Linked DNA regions of Sagittula sp. P11. Each later gene encodes a partner of the first gene's protein in a complex. Links are inferred from orthologs where the notes say so. Each region holds a gene or a part of one and is shown on either strand. Other genes may lie near its edges.

Evidence for each region. Proteins that work in one complex are often made in the same cells at the same time.
Region 2: the proteins of secA (region 1) and secY are in contact, whole or in part, in a crystal structure (PDB 3DIN), measured with the Thermotoga maritima proteins. The link is inferred for Sagittula sp. P11 from one-to-one orthologs. Residues at the interface, in WP_004082002.1 of Thermotoga maritima: Glu261, Ala262, Arg263, Lys300, Ala301, Arg302, Thr303, Ile304, Ile305, Leu323, Tyr324, Asp325, Pro326, Val329, Ser330, Tyr333, Ile336, Lys340, Phe345, Val349, Glu363, Phe364, Tyr374, Ser375, Gly376, Gly377, Glu393, Ile395, Thr482, Ser483; in WP_004081795.1 of Thermotoga maritima: Glu108, Gly109, Glu110, Glu111, Ala236, Glu237, Arg238, Arg239, Ile240, Thr241, Ile242, Gln243, Tyr244, Ala245, Arg246, Arg247, Val248, Thr249, Gly250, Arg251, Arg252, Val253, Tyr254, Gly256, Ala257, Ser258, Thr259, Tyr260, Leu261, Pro262.

What each region holds. Positions count from the first base shown.
Region 1 is NZ_CP021913.1:2,340,348-2,344,631, reverse strand. The notes cover bases 373-3,680. They hold secA (preprotein translocase subunit SecA), read left to right. Parts: upstream 373-753; coding sequence 754-3,480; downstream 3,481-3,680. Other genes in these bases: CDO87_RS11340 (translocase), read left to right, coding at 3,676-3,680; CDO87_RS11350 (peptidylprolyl isomerase), read right to left, coding at 373-583. Also shown: more of CDO87_RS11350, read right to left, coding at 1-372; more of CDO87_RS11340, read left to right, coding at 3,681-4,284. UniProt on the Escherichia coli protein: Required for protein export, interacts with the SecYEG preprotein conducting channel.
Region 2 is NZ_CP021913.1:1,608,996-1,612,479, forward strand. Bases 1-2,996 are described here. They hold secY (preprotein translocase subunit SecY), read left to right. Parts: upstream 1-812; coding sequence 813-2,180; downstream 2,181-2,996. Other genes in these bases: rplO (50S ribosomal protein L15), read left to right, coding at 216-677; CDO87_RS07840 (adenylate kinase), read left to right, coding at 2,177-2,821; CDO87_RS07845 (BLUF domain-containing protein), read right to left, coding at 2,796-2,996. Also shown: more of CDO87_RS07845, read right to left, coding at 2,997-3,269. UniProt on the Escherichia coli protein: The central subunit of the protein translocation channel SecYEG. Consists of two halves formed by TMs 1-5 and 6-10.

The DNA.
Region 1 (4,284 bases):
CCTTGGTTTCCAGAAGGATGTGCGAGGCGTTGTATTCCTTGCCCTGCTCCACGTCGACGTAGTCGCGCTGGTAGATCGCAAGCACCTCTTCCTCGGTCACGGCGCGGTCTGCCACGGTGGTGATCGCCACAGCCGCCAGCAGCGAGCGGCGCTCGTTCTCCATCGACAGCCGGACGAGGTCGGTCTCCTCGGCGTCCTTGGACTGCGAGAGGACCTCCTGCTGGATCAGCTGCTGCAGCAGTCCGTCCCAGAGCTGGGCGTCGGGGATCTGCTGGTACTGCTGCGGTAGGCTGGCCTTGGCGACCATCATGTGACCGACGGTGATGTCGGTGCCGCCCACCGTCGCCACGACCCGCCCGAGGTCTTCGGCGGTGAACGGGGCGGCCTCCTCGGCCGGCTCTTCAGCGGCCGCGCCTTCGGCCATCATGCCGGAGCCCTGCCCGGTCGCATCCATCGAGTGGCCTTCGGTCGTGGTTTCCTCTCCCTGTCCGGCGCTTTCCGCCGCCGCGGGCATCGCCAACGTCAGCGCAAGCAGCGCCGTGCTGAGCGTGAGAGTGACCCGACCTTGCGTGGTTTTAGACATACCGTCCTCCTGATGCCTGTCCCGTGATAGCGGGCGGCGTTGACACTTTCCGGCCTGCCGACTACATGCCGCAAGGGCCCTGCGTGGCCGGTCTCCTAGCCTGTCATATGGGCTCGGTACGAGGCGGGCAAGCAGATGCCGCACACGAAACCGGGAACAGGTAACCAGGCATGTTGGGAAAAATCGCGCGCAAGGTGTTCGGAACGCCGAACGACCGCAAGATCAAGACCACCCGCCCGCTGGTGGAAAAGATCAACGCGCTGGAGCCCGAGTTCGAGAAGCTCGACGACGCCGGCCTGATCGCGAAAACCGCCGAATTCAAGGAACGCGTGGCGAAGGGCGAAAGCCTTGACCACATCCTTCCGGAAGCCTTCGCCAACTGCCGCGAGGCCGCGAGGCGGGCGCTTGGCCTGCGCGCCTTCGACGTGCAGCTGATGGGCGGGATCTTCCTGCACCAGGGCAACATCTCCGAGATGAAGACCGGCGAGGGCAAGACGCTGGTCGCCACCTTCCCGGCCTACCTGAACGCGCTGACCGGGCGCGGCGTGCACATCGTCACGGTGAACGACTACCTCGCCACGCGCGACGCCGAATGGATGTCGAAGGTCTACAACGCGCTCGGCATGACCTGCGGCACGGTCTATCCGCGCCAGCCCGAGGACGAGAAGGCCCAGGCCTACGCCTGCGACATCACCTACGCGACGAACAACGAGCTGGGCTTCGACTACCTCCGCGACAACATGAAGTCGGAGCTGAACCAGATCCACCAGCGCGACCATTATTACGCCATCGTCGACGAGGTGGACTCCATCCTGATCGACGAGGCGCGGACGCCGCTGATCATCTCCGGCCCCTCCGAGGACCGGTCCGAGCTTTACATCTCCGTCGACAAGCTGATCCCCGAACTGGTGGAAGAGCATTACGAGGTCGACGAGAAGACCCGCAACGTGACCTTCACCGACGAGGGCAACGAGTACCTCGAAGAGCACCTGCACGCCCGCGGCCTTCTGCCTGAGGGGCAGACGCTCTACGATCCGGAATCCACGACCGTCGTGCACCACGTCAACCAGGCGATCCGGGCGCACAAGCTGTTCCAGAAGGACAAGGACTATATCGTCCGCGACGGCGAGGTCGTGCTGATCGACGAGTTCACCGGCCGCATGATGGCCGGACGCCGCCTGTCGGACGGCCTGCACCAGGCCATCGAGGCCAAGGAAGGGCTGGAAATCAAGCCTGAGAACGTCACGCTGGCGTCGGTCACCTTCCAGAATTACTTCCGTCTTTACGACAAGCTGGGCGGCATGACCGGTACGGCCGTGACCGAGGCCGACGAATTCATGGAAATCTACGGCCTGGGCGTCGTCGAGGTCCCGACCAACCGCCCGATCGCCCGCATTGACGACGACGACAAGGTGTTCCGCACCGCGCGCGAGAAGTACGCCGCCATCGTCGAGGAGATCGGCGAGGCGCACAAGAAGGGCCAGCCGGTTCTCGTCGGCACCACCTCCATCGAGAAGTCCGAAATGCTGAGCCGCATGCTTCAGGAAGTCGGGCTGAAGCACAACGTCCTGAACGCCCGCCAGCACGAGCAGGAGGCGCAGATCGTCGCCGACGCCGGCAAGCTGGGTGCGGTGACCATCGCGACGAACATGGCGGGCCGCGGCACCGACATCAAGCTGGGCGGCAACGTCGAGTTCAAGGTGATGGAGGCCATCGCCGCCCACCCGGACCGCAACCCCGACGAGATCCGCGCCGAGATCGAGCAGGCCCATGCCGCCGACGAAGGCGCCGTGAAGGAGGCCGGCGGTCTCTTCGTGCTGGCGACGGAGCGTCACGAAAGCCGTCGCATCGACAACCAGCTCCGCGGCCGTTCGGGCCGTCAGGGCGACCCGGGCCGCTCCTCCTTCTATCTCTCGCTCGAAGACGACCTGATGCGGATCTTCGGCTCCGACCGTCTCGACAACGTGCTGGGCAAGCTCGGCATGAAGGAAGGCGAGGCGATCGTGCACCCTTGGGTGAACAAGTCGCTCGAACGCGCGCAGGCGAAGGTCGAGGGCCGCAACTTCGACATCCGTAAGCAACTGCTGAAGTTCGACGACGTGCAGAACGACCAGCGGAAGGTCATCTTTGCCCAGCGGCGCGAGATCATGGAAGCGAAGGACCTGTCGGAGATCGTCACCGACATGCGCCACGACATCATCGACGAGCTGGTGGATACCTACTGCCCGCCGAAGACCTACGCCGACCAGTGGAACATGCAGGGCCTTTACGCCGCCTGCATCGAGAAGCTGGGCGTCGATGCTCCCTTGATGGCATGGGGCGACGAGGACGGCGTCGATCAGGACGTTATCGCCGAACGGCTGCGTGACGAGTCCGACAAGATCATGGCCGAGAAGCAGGAAGCCTTCGGACCGGAGACCATGCGCTCCATCGAGAAGCAGGTTCTGCTGCAGACCATCGACAAGAAGTGGCGCGAGCACCTTCTGACGCTGGAACACCTGCGTTCCGTCGTGGGCTTCCGCGGCTACGCGCAGCGCGACCCGCTGAACGAGTACAAGACCGAGGCCTTCCAGCTTTTCCAGAACCTGCTGGAAAGCCTGCGGGAGACGGTGACCGAACAGCTCGCGCAGGTCCGCCCGATGACCGAGGAAGAGCGCCAGAAGATGATGCAGGAGCTGCGCCAGCAGCAGGAGGCGATGCAGCGCGCGCTCAAGGCCCGTGCCGACGCGGCCTCCACACAGGCGGCCCTGCCGGACGAGAACGCCACCGCCCCCGACGGCGCGGCGCCCGCGTTCGACGAGACCGATCCGACGACCTGGGGCAACCCCGGCCGCAACGATCCCTGCCCCTGCGGTTCGGGCAAGAAGTTCAAGCACTGCCACGGCAGCCTGACCTGACCCGAGTCGCAAATGGTTAAGAAAGGGGTGTCCGTGACCCACGGGCACCCCTTCGTTTCTTGCATTATCCCGTGACAATTCCTTAATTTTTTCGCCAAATAGGTGAAACGCCGCGATCTGTCCGCCTTGCAGCCCAACGATGGCCACGTTTCCGAGCGATTTTCGTCCCCGACCCTAAAGGACAGGAGCCAAGGAATGTCCAAGCTGCTGGAACTGACGAAAAACCACAAGAAGAGCCTCGTGCTTGGCGGCGTCACCCTGTGTTGTGCGCTGGGGATCGGCTACATCATGCAGTACGGCGTGGCCCTGCCCGGACAACAGCAGGCGCTGGCCCCCACCGGGCAGCAGATCGCTGTGACCGGCGTGACCCCCACATCCTCCGGCAACATCGGCGCCGCGCGCTCCCCGCTGGCCGAGGACATGGGCACCACCAGCCCGGCCCCCGTGACGCTTGTCGCCGCCCCCGCTGTTGCCGCGATGCCCGGTGTCATGACCGGAATCCCGGCGATGGCACCCCGCGCCCCTGAGCCCGAGGTGGAAGCGGAGGCAGTGATCACCTTTGCCGCCGCCGATGACCGCGACATGGAAACCCTCCCCGCCCCCTCGCGGGAACCGGCCCCCGTGGCGTCCTGCGACATCTCCATGACAGCCGCTGCGACCGCCGGCGCGATGGTGGACCTCACGCTCTCCGCCCCCTGCAACGCATCGGAGCGCGTAACCCTGCATCATCACGGCATGATGTTCACCGATGTGACCGACTCTGACGGCACCCTGAACGTGACCGTTCCGGCGCTGGCGGAAAAC
Region 2 (3,484 bases), 730 kb from region 1 along the record:
ATCGCTCCCGACTGAGGACACACATCGAACGGTCGCACGCTCCGGTTCCCGCCGGGGGAAAGGGCGGGCCGCACTCCTCCCTTGCACGGCAGCCCCTCAGCGACTATACGCCCCCGGTGGCCCGACTCGACTTGCGCGGCCACACTTCACAATCAAGAAAAGCCGTGGTTGGCCCGTATCGCTTCGAGGGCCACATCCGGCAATGGAGAAGCGACATGAAACTCAATGAACTGCGCGACAATCCCGGCGCAACCAAGACCAAGAAACGCATCGGCCGCGGCCCGGGTTCGGGCAAGGGCAAGATGGGTGGCCGTGGTATCAAGGGTCAGAAATCCCGTTCGGGCGTGGCGATCAACGGCTACGAAGGCGGCCAGATGCCGCTCTACCAGCGTCTGCCCAAGCGTGGCTTCACCAAGCCGAACCGCCTGAGCTTTGCCGTGGTGAACCTGGGCCTCATCCAGAAGTTCGTCGACGCAGGCAAGCTGGACGCCGCCAACATCAACGAAGACACGCTGGTGTCCTCGGGCCTCGTGCGCCGCAAGCTGGACGGCATCCGCGTCCTCGCCAAGGGCGACGTGACCACCGCCCTGACCATCGACGTGACCGGCGCCTCCAAGTCGGCTGTCGAAGCCGTCGAAAAGGCCGGTGGCGCGCTCAAGGTCGCGGCTGCGGAGTAACCTCCGCCCGCGCCCTGCGGCGCAAAACCGGGTTGTGAGCGGCGTCAGCGCCGCTTACATAGCCCCCAGTTTTCCCAAAGCGCCGCCAGACGGAAAACCCGTCTTGGCGGCGTTTGCCTGAAAAGAGAGATCCGCATGGTATCCGCAGCAGAGCAGATGGCCGCCAACACCAGCTGGGCCGCGCTGGGTAAGGCAACCGACCTGCGCAACCGCATCTTCTTTACCCTCGGCCTTCTGATCGTCTATCGCCTCGGCACCTTCATCCCGGTTCCCGGAATCGACGGCGCCGCGCTGCGTGACTTCGTGGAGCAGGCCTCGACCGGCGTTGCGGGCATCGTGTCGATGTTCACCGGCGGTGCGCTCGGCCGGATGGGTATCTTCGCGCTGGGGATCATGCCCTACATCTCCGCCTCCATCATGGTGCAGCTTCTGACGGCCATGGTGCCGGCGCTCGAGCAGCTCAAGAAAGAGGGCGAGCAGGGCCGCAAGAAGATCAACCAGTACACCCGCTACGCCACTGTCGCGCTGGCCACCATGCAGGCCTACGGCCTTGCCGTCAGCCTCGAAGGCGGCGACCTCGTGACCGATCCGGGCTGGTACTTCCGTGCCTCCTGCGTGATCACGCTTGTCGGCGGCACCATGTTCCTGATGTGGCTGGGTGAGCAGATCACCGCGCGCGGCGTCGGCAACGGCATCTCGCTGATCATCTTCGTCGGCATCGTCGCCGAACTGCCCGCAGCCCTGGCGCAGTTCTTCGCTTCCGGCCGGTCGGGCGCCATCAGCCCTGCGGTGATCGTCGGCGTGATCCTGGCCGTCGCGGCGCTGATCGCCTTCGTCGTCTTCATGGAGAGGGCGCTGAGGAAGATCACGATCCAGTACCCGCGCCGCCAGGTCGGCATGAAGATGACCGAGGCGCAATCCTCCCACCTGCCGGTGAAGGTCAACCCGGCTGGCGTTATCCCGGCGATCTTCGCCTCCTCGCTGCTGCTGTTGCCGGTGACGATCTCCACCTTCTCCGGCTCGGATTCGGCTGGCCCGGTGATGTCGACGATCCTTGCCTACTTCGGTCCCGGCCAGCCGCTCTACCTGCTGTTTTTCGGGGCGATGATCGTCTTCTTCGCGTACTTCTACACGTTCAACGTCTCCTTCAAGCCGGACGACGTGGCGGACAACCTCAAGAACCAGAACGGCTTTGTCCCCGGCATCCGTCCGGGCAAGAAGACGGCGGAGTACCTCGAATACGTGGTAAACCGCGTGCTTGTGGTGGGCTCCCTGTACCTGGCCGGTGTCGCGCTGATGCCGGAAATCCTGCGCACGCAGCTTGCCATTCCGTTCTATTTCGGTGGTACTTCCGTACTGATCGTGGTTTCCGTGACCATGGACACCATCCAGCAGGTGCAAAGCCACCTCCTGGCGCATCAATACGAAGGTCTTATCCAGAAATCCCAGTTGCGTGGTAAGGGTAAGGCGCGCAAGAAACGTGGAGGACCTGCGCGGCGATGAATATCATTCTTTTGGGGCCGCCGGGGGCGGGCAAGGGCACACAGGCTCGGTTTCTCGTGGAAGAACGCGGCATGGTGCAGCTCTCGACCGGCGACATGCTGCGCGAGGCGAAGGACAGCGGAACGGAAATGGGCAAGAAGGTCGCCGACGTGATGGCACGCGGCGAGCTTGTCACCGACGACATCGTGATCGGCCTGATCCGCGAGAAGCTGACCACCGAGAAGGCGTCGGGCTTCATCTTCGACGGCTTCCCGCGCACCCTGAAGCAGGCCGATGCGCTGGGTGAGCTGCTGGAGGAAGTGGGCCAGACGCTGGACAAGGTGATCGAACTCCGCGTCGAGGACGAGGCCCTGGTGAAGCGCATCACCGCGCGCTCCACCTGTGGCTCCTGCGGCGAGGTCTACAACGACATCACCAAGCCGATCCCCGAGGATGGCAAGTGCTCGAAGTGCGGCGGGACGGAGTTCAAGCGCCGCGCCGACGACAACGAGGAATCGCTGCGCACGCGCCTGATGGCGTACTACAAGCAGACGTCCCCGCTGATCGGCTACTACTACCACGCAGGCGTGCACAGCCGCGTGGATGGGCTGGGCGAGATCGACGAGATCAAGTCGGCTATTGGCGGGAAGCTCGACGGCTGAACGTTATCCCTGAAACGAGTTGACCGAGAGAGGCCGCGAGAGCGGCCTTTTTCCTGCGCCGTCCCACGGCCAGCAGTTCGACATGGGCCCGCAGGCTTGAATCCGAGATGGCAGAGGACTTCAGGCTCTCGATGAACGCCGCCGCACGCGTTTGCAACACGTCGTCGTAGCCCATGGCAAAGCGCGCAAAACTGCGGGTGTCGGTCTGCATCGTCCGGATCACGTTGAAATCGGTATGGCGCGGGTCGCGGCGCAGGGACTCCGTCACCTGCCCGACCGCCTCGGCCGGCCCTTCGAGGAGCTGGATGTAGTGGGTGCGCGTCCGGAAGAGGAACCCCGTCAGGCCAAGTTCCGCATTGCGTTTCCGCGCCACCCTGAGGATATCCCTGTCGGTCCCGCGGCCCATCGCATGAACCGCGCGACTGACGTAAACGACCTGTGTGATCATCCACTCCCCCGAGCACACCATTTTCGTTGACCGGACCACAATGTCATGATCCGGGTGCACGGACAACGGTTTATGTACTGGCTTATACGCCAGTTCAGGGCTATATCCCGATTTGCCCGAAACGAGGACTTGACAGGGGTTGACGTTGTGGCGTCCGCCCCTTAGGTAGCCCCATCCCGCATGGGAAGCCGCCCGAATCGAAGGCCTTCGTGCCG